DNA from 2 places in the Sphingomonas sp. BK069 genome. Region 2 is predicted to be linked to the other one. Evidence: riboswitches for the same ligand, from Rfam matches in the RefSeq annotation. Region 2 holds a riboswitch; the other holds the start of a gene.

Evidence for each region. A riboswitch is a leader RNA that binds a small molecule or an ion and turns the genes downstream of it on or off. The one in region 2 is predicted to bind glycine.
Region 1: another riboswitch for glycine. It lies ahead of gcvT (glycine cleavage system aminomethyltransferase GcvT); the one in region 2 lies ahead of FHY02_RS01585 (L-serine ammonia-lyase).

Annotation. Positions count from the first base shown of each region.
Region 1 covers NZ_JACHZH010000001.1:1,594,689-1,601,690, forward strand. The annotation lists gene FHY02_RS07680 (DMT family transporter) at 1-133, shown strand, start outside; gene FHY02_RS07685 (hypothetical protein) at 165-635, opposite strand; gene gcvPB (aminomethyl-transferring glycine dehydrogenase subunit GcvPB) at 716-2,290, opposite strand; gene gcvPA (aminomethyl-transferring glycine dehydrogenase subunit GcvPA) at 2,287-3,645, opposite strand; gene gcvH (glycine cleavage system protein GcvH) at 3,712-4,083, opposite strand; gene gcvT (glycine cleavage system aminomethyltransferase GcvT) at 4,085-5,245, opposite strand; glycine riboswitch at 5,298-5,409, opposite strand; glycine riboswitch at 5,410-5,512, opposite strand; gene FHY02_RS07710 (hypothetical protein) at 5,656-5,919, shown strand; gene FHY02_RS07715 (MFS transporter) at 6,078-7,002, opposite strand, start outside.
Region 2 covers NZ_JACHZH010000001.1:318,203-325,204, reverse strand. The annotation lists gene FHY02_RS01595 (Crp/Fnr family transcriptional regulator) at 1-393, opposite strand, end outside; gene FHY02_RS01590 (SOS response-associated peptidase) at 576-1,238, shown strand; gene FHY02_RS01585 (L-serine ammonia-lyase) at 1,270-2,649, opposite strand; glycine riboswitch at 2,771-2,857, opposite strand; gene FHY02_RS01580 (LLM class flavin-dependent oxidoreductase) at 2,923-3,939, opposite strand; gene FHY02_RS01575 (biliverdin-producing heme oxygenase) at 4,030-4,632, opposite strand; gene FHY02_RS01570 (NAD(P)/FAD-dependent oxidoreductase) at 4,717-5,970, shown strand; gene FHY02_RS01565 (tetratricopeptide repeat protein) at 6,137-6,487, opposite strand; gene FHY02_RS01560 (hypothetical protein) at 6,894-7,002, shown strand, end outside.

The DNA.
Region 1 (7,002 bases), 1.3 Mb from region 2:
CGACCACCTCCCCGACCGAGCGACCTGGGTCGGCGCGCCGGTGATCGTCGCGGCGGGGCTGTATATCGTGTGGCGCGAGCATGTCCGCCGCCGTGAGGAGACGCGGCAGGCGACGGCGCAGGGGATTGGCTGAGCGACGACGTCGGTTCGGACGAGAAGCGGCGTCACCCGCGCCTGAGACGCGCCGGTCCGGATCGATCCGGAGAGATGATCAGGCGCCATGTGACGGCCGCGATCGCGACGGCGACCGCGCCCGGCACGCACAGGAACATCCCTTGGCTTGCCGGCGAGAGCACGAACATCGCCGGCCCGGCCAGCGTCAGACCGACGAAGGCGCCGCAGCAGAGGTAATCGCGTCTGCGCTTGCGCGCGCCTTCCACCAGCAGAAGCGCCAGTAAGAAGCAGATGATGAGCGCTATCGGGTCCCACGCACCCGACGCGGCGGCCCATATCCCACGCCAAGGCGCGACGGTGTTCGCGGAGGTCAGCGGCTCTCCGCGCGCCATGGCCGCGAGATCGCGTCGGAGCAGATCGAGTGTCTTGGAGGGTTCTGCCGCGGTCACCCAGGACAGACAGCCCAGCAGATAGGCAAGCCCTTGCGCCGCCAGCTCCCGCCAATCGATCGAGATCCTCATCCTTCATTGTAGCAACGACGTGGCGCAGCATGCGCCAACGTCGCCGCCAAAGACCGCGGGTACGCTCGCCGGTCTGCCTGCTACTCCGCCGCCTGCGCCTCCGCCAACTTCGGCTTCCACACCAGCACCGGCTTGCGCGCCGCCAGCGTCTCGTCGAGCCGCGCGCGCGGGGCGAAATGCGGTGCGGTCTTGAGCGACTCGTCGCCCGCCTTGGCGCGCTCCGCCACCGAGCGCAGCGCGCCGATGAACTGGTCGAGCGCCGCCTTGCTCTCGGTCTCGGTCGGCTCCACCAGCATGGCGCCGTGGACGACCAGCGGGAAGTACATGGTCATCGGGTGATAGCCTTCGTCGATCAGCGCCTTGGCGATGTCGATCGTGGAGAAACCCGGCGCCATCCCGCGATCCGAGAAGATCGCCTCGTGCATGCACGGACCCGAGCCGGCGAACGGCGCGTCGAGCGTGTCCTCCAGCCGGCGCAGCACGTAATTGGCGTTGAGCACCGCGTCCTCGGCGACCTGGCGCAGCCCGTCCGCGCCGTGGCTGAGGATGTAGGTCAGCGCGCGCGTGAACATGCCCATCTGGCCGTGGAAGGCGACCATGCGGCCGAAGCTGTCGGCGTGATGCTCATCCGCATTCTCCTCCTCGACGAGGCGGAACTGGTCGCCGTCGCGCTCGACGAACGGCAGCGGTGCGAACGGCGTCAGCGCCTCGGAAAACACCACCGGCCCCGAACCCGGCCCGCCGCCGCCGTGCGGGGTGGAGAAGGTCTTGTGCAGGTTGATGTGCATCGCGTCGACGCCGAGGTCGCCCGGTCGCACCCGCCCGACGATCGCGTTGAAATTGGCCCCGTCGCAATAGACGTAACCGCCCGCGGCATGCACCGCGTCCGAGATCGCCTTGAGGTCGCGCTCGAACAGGCCGCAGGTGTTGGGGTTGGTGATCATCACCCCGGCCACGTCCGGGCCGAGCCGCGCCGTGAGCGCCGCGGTGTCGACGCGCCCCTCGGCGGTGGCGGGGATGTCCTCCACGCTGAAGCCGGCGAAGGCCGCGGTCGCGGGGTTGGTGCCGTGCGCCGACTCGGGCACCAGGATGACCTTGCGGTGCCCCTCGCCGCGCTTCTTCAGCGCCGCCTTGATCGCAAGGATGCCGCACAGCTCGCCGTGCGCGCCCGCCTTGGGGCTCATCGCCACCGAGTGCATGCCGGTGAGCGTGACGAGCCAGTGGGCGAGCTGGTGGATCACCTCCAGCGCGCCTTGCACCGTGTCGATCGGCTGGAGCGGGTGGACGTCGGCGAAGCCCGGCAGCCGCGCCATCTTCTCGTTGAGCCGCGGATTGTGCTTCATCGTGCACGAGCCGAGCGGGAAGAGGCCGAGATCGATCGCGTAATTCTGCCGGCTCAGCCGCGTATAGTGGCGCACCGTCTCGGGCTCTGACAGGCCCGGCAGCCCGATCGGGTCCTTGCGCGTCAGGCCACCCAGCCGCGAGCCCGCCACGTCACCCGCGGCGAAATCGACGCCCGTCGTCTGGTCGTCGCCGATCTCGAAGATCAGCGGCTCCTCCAGCATCAGCGCCTTGTTGCCGGTGAAGGTCGCACCCGCCGCGTCGCCGCGGCCCGCGGGCGCGGTCGGCTTCCAGCCGCTCTGGTTGATCGTCATGCCAGCACCTCCGTCAGCGCCGTCGCCAGCGCCTCGATATCCTCGTCGGTCACCGTCTCGGTCACCGCCACCACCAGGCCGTTCTCCAACGCCGCCTCGCCCGGGTAGAGCCGCCCGAGCGACACGCCCGCGAGCACGCCGCGCTCTGCCAGCGTGCGCACCACCGGCCGCGCTTCCTGCCCGAGGTCGAGCGTGAACTCGTTGAAGAAGGCGTCGTTGATCACGCGCACGCCGGGCACGCGCGCGAGCCGGTCGGCGGCGCGGCACGCGGTCGCGTGGTTGATCCCGGCGAGCCGGCGCAGCCCCGCCTCGCCCAGCAGGGTCATGTGGATCGAGAAGGCCAGCGCACACAGGCCCGAGTTGGTGCAGATGTTGCTGGTCGCCTTCTCGCGGCGGATATGTTGCTCGCGCGTCGAGAGCGTCAGCACGAAGCCGCGGCGCCCGTCGGCGTCGACGGTCTCGCCGCACAGTCGGCCGGGCATCTGGCGGACATATTTGTCCTTGCAACCGAACAGCCCGACGTATGGGCCGCCGAACTGGAGCCCGACGCCGAGCGACTGCCCCTCGCCGACAACGATGTCCGCGCCCATCTCGCCCGGCGCGCGCAGCGCCCCCAGCGCGACCGGCTCGGTCACCACCGCGATCAGCAGCGCCTTGTTCGCCTGGCAGGCCTCGGCGAGCGGCGTCAGGTCCGCGACGCGACCGAGGATATCGGGATATTGCACGACGACGCACGAGGTGTCCGCGTCGATCGCAGCGATCAGCTGGTCGACGTCGGTCTCCGCGGTCAGCGCGGGCGCGCCGGTCTCGAGCAGGTCGCCGGTGTAGCGCGCCATGGTCTTGGCGACCGACACGTAATGCGGGTGCAGCCCGGACGAGAGCAGCGCCTTGCCGCGCCGCGTGATCCGCCGCGCCATGCCGATCGCCTCCCAGCAGGCGGTCGAGCCGTCGTACATGCTGGCGTTGGCCACGTCGGTCCCGAGCAGGCGCGCGACCTGCGTCTGGAACTCGAACAGCATCTGCAGCGTGCCCTGCGCGATCTCGGGCTGATAGGGCGTGTAGGCGGTGAGGAACTCGCCGCGCTGGATCAGATGATCGACCGAGGCCGGCACGTGGTGGCGATAGGCGCCGGCGCCGAGGAAGAAGGGCACCTCGCCCGCGACGGTGTTCCTGCGCGCCAGCGCGGTCATGTGGCGCTCGACCGCCAGCTCGCTGGCGTGGAGCGGCAGGTCGCGCACGGGGCCGTCGAGCCGCGCGGACTCGGGCACGTCGACGAACAGGTCGTCGATCGAGGAGGCGCCGATCACCGCGAGCATGTCGCCGCGGTCGGACGGAGTGAGAGGAAGGTAGCGCATGGTCTGGTCTCTCCCGCCTCCCCTCGGGGAGGGGTTCCGCCCCTCCCGCGCGGGAGGGGCGTCACATCACAATTTAGCGACGAAGGCGGCGTAGGCGGTCTCGTCCATCAGCGCCTCGAGCTCGCTCGGATCGCTGAGCGTCAGCTTGAAGAACCAGCCCTCGCCCTCGGGATCCGAATTGACCAGCGACGGCTCGTCGGCGAGCGCGGGATTGCCCTCGGTCACCGTGCCCGACACGGGCGCATAGACGTCCGACGCGGCCTTGACGCTCTCGACCACCGCCGCCTCGTCGCCCTTGCTCAGGCTACGACCCGAGTCCGGCGCCTCGACGAAGACGATGTCGCCGAGCTGGCCCTGCGCATAGTCGCTGATGCCGACCGTGCCGGTCTGGCCCTCGACCTCGATCCACTCGTGATCCTCGGTGAAATATCGGCTCATCTCACTTCACTCCTCGGAAGTAACGGTGGGGAACGAACGGCATCCCGGTGACGGTCGCGCGGTGCGGCTTGCCGCGCTGCGACAGCGTCACGCTGGTGCCGGGCGCGGCGAGCGCCGCGGGAACATAGGCCATGGCGATCGGCGCCCCGACGGTCGGCGCGAAGCCGCCGCTGGTGACGCGGCCGACGGTAGCGCCGCCATCGTCGACCACGGTCGCACCCTCGCGCACCGGCTGGCGCCCCTCGACGAGCAGCCCGACGCGGCGCAGCGCCGGTCCCGCCTCACGCTCGGCGAGCACGCGCGCGGCGCCGGGGAAGTCGGCGGCCTCGCGGCGGCGCTTGGCCAGCGCGAAGCCGAGGTCAGCCATCACCGGCGTGGTGGTGGGATCGAGGTCGTGGCCGTACAGCGGCAGCCCCGCCTCGAGCCGCAGCGAGTCGCGGGCGCCGAGGCCGATCGGCTTGATCTCGGGCTGCGCCACCAGCGCGTCGGCAAGCGCCACCGCCGCCTCGGCGGGAACCGAGATCTCGACGCCGTCCTCGCCGGTATAGCCCGAGCGGCTGATCCACAGCTCGTGACCCTGCCAGTCGAACGCGCCCGCCTGCATGAACACCATGGCGTCGACGCCGGGGATCAGCCGCGCCACCGCGGCGACCGCCTCCGGCCCCTGCACCGCGAGCAGCGCATGCTCCTCCATCAGGTTGAGTGTGATCTCGTCGGGCAGACGCTCGATCATGTGCGCGACGTCGTCGTATTTGGTCGCGCCGTTGACGACCATGTAGACGCGGTCCTCGGCCTGCGGCGTCAGCATCAGGTCGTCGAGCACGCCGCCCTGGTCGTCGAGCAGCAGCGAGTAGCGCGCCTTGTTGAGCGGCGCGTCGCTGATCGCCGCGGGCATCAGCGCCTCGAGCGCGGCGGCGACGTTCGACCCCGTGATGCCGAGCTGGCCCATGTGGCTGACGTCGAACAGCCCGGCATGCTCGCGCGTCCACAGATGCTCGGCCATGATGCCCTCATACTGGACGGGCATGTGGTAGCCGGCGAACTCGACCATGCGCGCGCCGCGCTGGCGGTGCCAGGAGTCGAGCGGGAGGGCGAGGATCTCGATCGGCTCGAGCTCGTCGTCGCTCGGGAGGTCGGTCGATGGGGGAACGGAGTCGCTCATCATCATGTCCGTGCGTGCGAGGGCGAATCGCGCCGGTCACCCGGCCTGATCCGTTTCCCCCTCTGTCACGGGACCTGAGAGCTTTCCCCGCGCACGCGCGGGTTACCCCTTCGGTGGGAGGCGCCTGCCCGAGACATGCGCCGCCGCTTTCCAGAGCGTCGATGAAGGCCGGCGCGGTCCCTGCTGCCTGAGAGATTCCGGGGTGGTTGCTCCTTCGGCGGCGGCTACCGGCCTGCAAGGCCCGCCGCACTCTCCCGCGCCTGCCCATGCCGGTCGCCCGGCATCGACGTGTCGCCGCTCTACGGCAAGCGCCGCCCGAGTCAATCGCGTTCGCGGCGCGCGACGGTCGCCGCGCGTCGGAGCCGCGCCCGTGCTAAGACGTTTGCACCACAGGAGAAGGAGCAACTCGCATGGACACCGCCACCTCACCCGCCGTCGACCGCATCGCGCGCGTCCTCGCCGGTCAGCATCTCAGCGCCAACGGACACGGCCAGTCTGAGTCGGCCTCTGCGCAGGTCGAGGCGACATGGAAGGACTATCGCGACGACGCGATCGCGGTGCTCCACACGCTGCGCGCGCCGAGCCCGGCGATGGCGGCGGCGGGCGATGTCGCGGTGTGGGAGCGGATGGTGCTCGCCGCGATCGCGGAGGCGAAACCGGGTATCGTGATGTGAGAACGGCGTCAGACGCGACCGCGGGCGATCTGATCGCCACCTGACCGCGCTGGGCTGAGACGCCGGCCCAACAACAGGCGCTCACTGACGCCAAGCCGTCGTTCCCGGTGCTTAGTGGCCAGGTGCGACGGGGGGAGGTGATCCGTCGCTGCTCGCCGTCAAGCGCGGGCCAGTGTTCTTCTGGCGGACGATCGCTCCACCGCCGCCGACACGCCCAGCACCGCCAGCCCACACACCGCCAGCGCCGCCCCGACATAGCCCGTCGAGGTCCAGCCATAGCCCGCCGCGATCACCATCCCGCCGAGCCACGGCCCCAGCGCGTTGGCGGTGTTGAACGCCGAGTGATTGAGCGCCGCCGCCAGCGCCTGCGCGTCGCCCGCCACGTCCATCAGCCGGGTCTGGAGCACACTGCCGAGCGCGCCGCTCACGCCGATCGCGAACATCGCCAGCAGCACCGACCAGAGATGCGGCGCCGCCAGCGGCCACAGCAGCAGCGCGACAAGCGCCCACACCAGCACCGCCGCCGCGGTGGGCAGCAGCGCGCGATCGGCGAAGCGCGGCACGACAATGTTGCCCAGCGTCATGCCCACGCCGAAGCTCATCAGCGCGAACGGTACCAGCCGCGGCCCGACCTGCGTCACCGCCGCCATCGTGTCGGCAAGATAGGTATAGACCGCGAACATGCCGCCAAAGCCGATCGCGCCGATGCCGAGCGTGAGCCAGACCTGCGCACGGCGCAACGCACCGAGTTCGCGCAGCGGGCTGGCGGCGGGGTCGCCGCGGTCGCGGGGCGCAAAGGCAGCGACCAGCGTTGCGGTCAACGCCGCGAGCGCCGTCACGACCACGAAGCACGACCGCCAGCCGAGCACCTGTCCCATAAAGTTGGCGAGCGGCACGCCCACGATCGTCGCCACGGTCAGCCCGAGCATCACGCGCGCCACCGCCTGGGTGCGCTTGCGCTGCTCCACCAGCGAAGCGGCGACCAGCATCGCGATGCCGAAATAGGCGCCGTGCGGCAGCCCCGCCACGAAGCGCGCCAGCATCATCGTCGCGTAGCTCGGCGCCAACGCCGAAAGCAGGTTG
Region 2 (7,002 bases):
GTCCACCAGGGTCGACCACCACAGAGCGCGCGCGATCTTGGGGCAGCAGTCGGTCAGGCGGATGATCGCCTCGCGCGAGATGAAGGCGAGGGTCGCGTCGGTCAACAGCCCGATGCTGTGGTCCATCACGTCTAGGATAAAAACGTGCGGGTCGCACAGATCACCGGGCACGAGGTAGGCGACGATCTGTCGTGACCCGTTCTCGAGCACCTTGTAGCGACACGCCCAGCCGCGCAGCAGCAGGATCACCTGCTCGGGACGATCGCCCTCGCGGATCACGTCGCTGTGGGCGTGGCCGGTCACCGGGGCGCCGAACAGCGCGTCGAGCGCCGCCACGTCGCCGTCGGCCAGATCGGTGAAGCTGCTCAGCTTCGCCGCGAGCGGATTGAACATGGCGTCTCCCGTCACCTGACGGGATACACCTGGATCAAGGTCGCGCCACAACATGCATCACGGTGTGCGGGCGTGACGCGCGCGCTGCGCCACTCATCGCTTAATCTCGTGCGCCGGCGATGGTGTCCGAAGGCGGCTCAGAGGCGCGAACGTCGAGCTGCCGGGTGGCGAGCGCCCGCGATATGTTGCTGAGATCGTTGCGATCGGGCAGCCTGCCGGCGATGTGCAACCGCTACCGTATGACCGAGGCGCAGATCGCACTGGCAACGCGCTACGGCGTCGCGGTGCCCTTCCCGCCCGACCTCGAAGTGCCGCCGCCCGAGCTCTTCCCTGACCGCCCCGCCTATGTCGTGCGCGAAACCGACGCCGGCCGCGCGCTCGACGCGATGGCCTGGGGCTTCCCGCACCAGGTGCCGGGCAAGCGCATCGACAAGGCAACCGGCAGGCCCGTGCTGCTCACCAAGAAGATCACCAACGTCCGCAACTACACCTCGCCCTTCTGGCGCTCGGCGCTGGCCAACCCGCGGCGGCGCTGCCTGGTGCCCTTCACCGCCTTCAGCGAGTATGGCCAGCACCGCGCAGCGGACGGCAAGCTCCCGCTCCACTGGTTCGACGTGCCGAGCCGCGCGATCGTCAGCTTCGCCGGCGTGTGGCGCCCGACGGAGCAGGGCGCGGTGTTCGCCTTCCTGACGTGCGCACCCAACCCGCTGGTCGCACCGATCCATCCCAAGGCGATGCCGGTGCTGCTCCACGAGGAGGACGAGGAACGCTGGCTCAGCTGTCCGTTCGAGGACGCGGTCGCGCTGGCGCAGCCGTACCCGTCGCAGCTGATGGCGGTGAACTGATCGCGGAGGTCAGCGCGGACTCCGCCCCTTGTCAGCACTCGACCACATTCACGGCCAGACCGCCGAGGCTGGTCTCCTTATACTGGCTGCGCATGTCCTCGCCGGTCTGTCGCATCGTTTCGATCACCGCGTCGAGGCTGACGACGTGACTGCCGTCGCCGCGCAGCGCGAGATAGGCGGCGTTGATCGCCTTGACCGCACCCATCGTGTTGCGCTCGATGCACGGGATCTGGACCAGCCCGGCGATCGGGTCGCAGGTGAGCCCGAGATTGTGCTCCATGCCGATCTCGGCGGCATTCTCCACCTGCCGGTCGGTGCCGCCCAGCACCGCGGCGAGCGCGCCTGCCGCCATCGAGCAGGCGACGCCGACCTCGCCCTGGCACCCCATCTCGGCGGCCGAGATCGAGGCGCGCTTCTTATACAGCATGCCGATCGCCGCGGCGGTGTAGAGGAAGTGACGCGCGCCGGCCCGCGTCGCACCCGGCACGAGTTCTTCGTAGTAGCGCAGCACCGCGGGCAGCACGCCCGCCGCGCCGTTGGTCGGCGCGGTGACGACACGGCCGCCCGCGGCATTCTCCTCGTTCACCGCGATCGCCCACAGGCTGACCCACTCGAACACCGCGGCGGGGCGATCCTCCGGGCCGCACCGCGACAGGGACTCGTGCAGCGCCCGCGCGCGGCGGCGCACCCGCAGCCCGCCCGGCAGCGTGCCTTCCTGCGCGATGCCGCGGTCGATACAGGCGCTCATCGCGTCGCGCACTGAGTCGAGGAAGGCGTCGCTCTCCGCGGGCGAGCGCCATGCCTCCTCGTTGGCGCGGACGAGCGCGCCGATGCTGAGCCGGGTCTCCTCGCAGCGCACCAGCAGCTCGGCGCTCGACGAGAAAGGATGCGCCACCGCGATATTGTGCGCGAGCGGCGGCGCGCCGAGCCGCAGGATCGCGCCCCCGCCGATCGAGAAATAGGTCTCCTCCAGCGTCGCGCCATCGTCATAGGTCGCGGTGAAGCACATGCCGTTGGGGTGCTGCGGCAGGAACGTGCGCGGGTGGAAGACGAGGTCGTCCTCCGCGTCGAACGCGATCGTCCGCGCACCGCCGAGCGAGAGCCGCTTGGTCTCCCGGACCGCGGCGACGATCGCGGGCGCGGTGTCGGGGTCGAGCCGCTCGGGCAACCAGCCCGCCAGCCCGAGCAGCGTCGCCGTGTCGGTGGCGTGGCCGCGCCCGGTCAGCGCGAGCGAGCCGTACAGCGCGCAGCTGACATGACGCGGCGCGCGCTCGCCCGCGATGGCGCGCTCGGCGAAGTCGTGCGCGGCGCGCATCGGCCCGACCGTGTGCGAGCTCGATGGGCCAACGCCGATCGTGAACAGCTCGGCCACGCTGATCGGGCGTGTCGCGCCGCGATCGAGCGGCAGCATCTGGGACTCGGTCGGCACGCGCTCTCCCCGACCGCTCGCCGCGGCCCATGCCCCTCTGTCCCTTGTGCCTGAGATCGCTATCCCGTCGGCGGACGCGTCGCCGCGCCTCTCTCCAGATGTTGGCGCCGGCGGGTCCTTTTACCTGAGAGTTTCCGGGGCGGTTGCTCCTTCGGTGCCGGATCTGCCCGGTCTCTCCCACGTCGACGCGCACGCTATCCCGCACCCTGCCGTAACGGTCAAGCCACCGCGGCACGCGCGTCTCGTCGGAGTGGGTCAGCGCCAGCCGAGCGCCGGCGCGACATGAGTCATGATCGCCTCGAGCACGTGCGCGTTATAGTCCACGCCGAGCTGGTTGGGCACGGTGAGCAGCAGCGTGTCCGCCTCGGCGATCGCCTCGTCGGCGCGCAGCTGCTCGACGAGGCGGTCCGGCTCGGCGGCGTAGGAGCGGCCGAACACCGCGCGCATGGCGTCGATCACGCCGACCTGATCGTCGCCGCCGGCCTGGCCGAAATAGGCGCGGTCCCAATCGTCGACGAGCGCGAAGATCGAGCGCGACACCGAGACGCGCGGCGCCCAGTCGTGTCCCGCCTCGGCCCAGGCCGCGCGATAGGCGCGAATCTGGCGCGCCTGCTGGACATGGAACGGCTCGCCGCTCTCGTCCTTCTTCAGCGTCGAACTCTGCAGGTTCATCCCCTGCCGCGCCGCCCAGACCGCGGTCGAGTCCGACGCCGAGCCCCACCAGATGCGTCGCCGCAGCCCCGCCGGGTGCGGCTCGAGCCGCAGCAGCCCCGGCGGGTTGGGGAACATCGGCCGCGGGTTGGGCTGGGCGAACCCCTCGCCCTTCAGCAGCTCGAGATAGACCTCGGCGTGACGGCGCCCCATGTCGGCGTCACTCTCGCCCTCGCCCGGCGCATAACCGAAGTAGCGCCACCCCTCGATCACCTGCTCGGGCGAGCCGCGGCTGATGCCGAGCTGGAGCCGCCCGCCCGCGATCAGGTCGGCCGCACCCGAATCCTCCGCCATGTAGAATGGGTTCTCGTAGCGCATGTCGATCACGCCGGTGCCGATCTCGATCCGCTTGGTGCGGGCCCCCACGGCAGCGAGCAGCGGGAACGGCGAGGCGAGCTGCCGTGCGAAATGGTGGACGCGATAGTAAGCGCCGTCGACGCCGAGCTGCTCGGCCGCCTCAGCCAGTTCGATCGACTGCAACAGCACGTCGCTGGCCGAGCGCGTCGCCGACTGCGCCGTCGGCGACCAATGGCCGAACGACAGGAAACCGATCTTCTTCATGTGCTACTCCCGCGCCGTCGGCGCCTCGCTACCGGGAGGAGGTGGCGGCGCGGGCGGACGCTGGCAAGCGCGGCGAAACGAAACGGTGCGTTACGGCGCGGCGCGTCGCACCAGCGCGGCGACCGCGTCGAACGCCTCGCGCGCGCCCTCTTCCGCGCGCTCCTCCTCCCCGGCCGACAGGGCGACCGCGTCCACCGCCGCGGTGAAGCTGCGCCAGTGGCGCGCGCGGCCGTCGGCATGGCCGGCGAGGTGGCGCGCGCCGAAGGTTGGCCCGAGGCCCAGCGTCATCGCCGCCTTGAGCAGGATCGCCGCGCCCAGGCTCGACCCCTCGGCGACATAGAGCCAGCCGATCGCGGTGCCGCGGTCCGGCGCGACTTCGGCGGCAAAGCGCGGCGGCGGCGGCGGCGCGAGCGGGACGTGGAGGTCGGCGGCATCCTGCTCCACCGCCGAGAGGCGCGCGCGGGCGGCCAGGTCGGGGATTAGCGCGGCGAGGCTCGGTGCGGCGTAGAGCGGCGCGATCAGCGCGTGGAAGTCGCGGTGGATCGCGAGCAGGCGCGCGTACCGCGAGCGATCGCCGAAAGGGTCGAGCGCCATGATCGTATCATCGAGTCGACGGTGCGCCACGTCGGTGGCGGAGCGGAGGCGCTGCGTGCGCGTCGGGAACGGCTCAGGCGATGCGGGCGATGTCGTCACCCACCGCGGCTAGCACCCGCGTGGTGACGAACGCAACGCGCGCTTGCCACCCGCGCGCTGCATCCCGCATGCGGGACGCCGGCCATGGACGAGGAGGCAGGCGTGGGCGACGGCGAACGGAACGACAGGCAGCGCTATGACGTGGTGATCGTCGGCGCCGGCCACGGCGGCGCGGCGGCCGCCGCGGCGCTGCGCCAGCGCGGCTTCGATGGCACCATCTTGCTGATCGGCGCCGAGCCCGAGCTCCCTTACGAGCGCCCGCCGCTCTCGAAGGAGTATCTGGCCGGTGAGCGCGCGTTCGAACGCATGCTCATCCGTCCTGCCACCTTCTGGCACGAGCGCGACATCACGCTGCTGCTGGGACGGGCGGTGGTCGCGGTCGACGCCTCGGCGCGGCATGTGACCCTCGGGGACGGTCGTGTGATCGACTACCATCGATTGATCTGGGCGGCGGGGGGCAGCGCGCGACGGCTCGCCTGCGAGGGCCACGACCTGGCGGGTGTCCACACCGTCCGCTGCCGCGCCGACGTCGATCGCATGATCGCCGAACTGTCGCGCGTGGAACGAGTCGCGGTGGTCGGCGGCGGCTATGTCGGGCTGGAAGCGGCGGCAGTACTGACCGCGCTGGGCCGCCAGGTCACCGTGATCGAGGCGCGCGAGCGCCTGCTCGCCCGCGTCGCCGGCGCCGCGCTCGCTGACGTCTACGCGGCCGAGCATCGCGCGCACGGAGTCGACGTGCGACTCGGCGCGGAGGTGGAGTCGGTCGTCGCGAGCGACGGTGCGTCAGCGGGCGTGCGCCTCGGCGACGGCGAACGGATCCCGGCGGAGATGGTGATCGTCGGCATCGGCCTGATCCCCGCCGTGGCACCGCTGCTCGCCGCCGGCGCCGAGGGCGGTGACGGCGTGATCGTCGACCCGCTCTGCCGTACCAGCCTCCCCGACGTCTACGCGATCGGCGATGCCGCCGCGCACCGCAACGCCTACGCTGGCGGTGCCCTGGTGCGGCTCGAGTCGGTCCAGAACGCGACCGACCAGGCCGGCACCGTGGCCAAACACCTGACCGGAACCGACGAGCCGTACGCGGCGGTGCCGTGGTTCTGGTCGAACCAATATGACCTGCGGCTTCAGACGGTCGGACTCTCCGCCGGGCACGACGAGGCGATCGTTCGTGGCGCACCGGCGAACCGCCGCTTCAGCGTGATCTATCGCCGCGCCGGCCGGGTGATCGCGCTGGATTGCGTCAATGCGGTGCGCGATTTCGCCCGCGGGAAAGCCCTGGTCAGCGCGGGCGCCCGCATCGATCCAGCGGTATTGGCAGATACCGCGATCCCACTGTGACCGCCTTCGGTACGATCAACCGACCACGATAGGCGAGCGCGCGCTTGCGCCCCTGCTCCGCTGATAGATGCCGTTGTCGTCGCAGAACGCTCGACACACCCGCCGTGACTGTTGCGCACCGGTAACTACTGTAATTTTGCCGCCACGGGCACACGTGAGCAGCGGGTCAGCGCGAGGCGATCGTCGACCCCAGACGTGACAGGCCGCGCTGTGCGAGCGCGTGCGAGGATTGCACGCTGCCATCCGCCAGGTCCATCGCGACAGGCTCCTGATCCAGCACCTGGCCATAGAGCGAGCGCGCCTGCGTGACCCGTCCGGTCCGCGCGTACACGGCGGCGAGATTGAGCATCAGCTCGGGGCGGGTCGGGAAGATCGCGCGCTCCGCGTCGATCGTCTGCTCCGCCTCAGCGAGGCTGCCGGCCGAGATCGCTTGGTAGCCGACCCGGTCCTTGGCGGCCGCGGGTCCGGCCACGAGCGCGACGAGCGTGGCGACGGCGACCCATCCCGAGGTGCGCATGATCCTATCTCCTATGTCCCCGGACAGTTGTCCCGGTTACGTTTTTGTGACAGCATCATGTCACTTTTCTGACAGCCATGCAACGGGATCTGCGCGGGGCGCCCGCCTCTTGTAATCACTGAAATGGGTAAGTGAGCGCGGTGCAAGCTGATCGACCCTCCGTGTCGCGAGTCCAGCTTAACCAAGTAACTAGAGAATGCCCGCCCTTCTTAATTATGTCACAGCCCGGACGCGATACTGAAAGGCAGGTCGCATTTTGATGGAAAATCGAAGTCATCGTTCCATAACGTCATTATCAACATGAGCTTCACAGCCATTTGCCCCAGATCGACCGGAAAGCTAGCGCGCGGAGAAAGAGACCAACCGAACGGACCCGCTCGTGACATTCTCATCCTCATCCACCGGCATGTCCCTTCCCGCAACATCACCGCACGACCGGCATCGAGACAATCTGCTGAAACGCAGCGTCACCGCCCGCCTGCTCACGCCACTCCTCGGCGCGTTGGCGCTGCTGT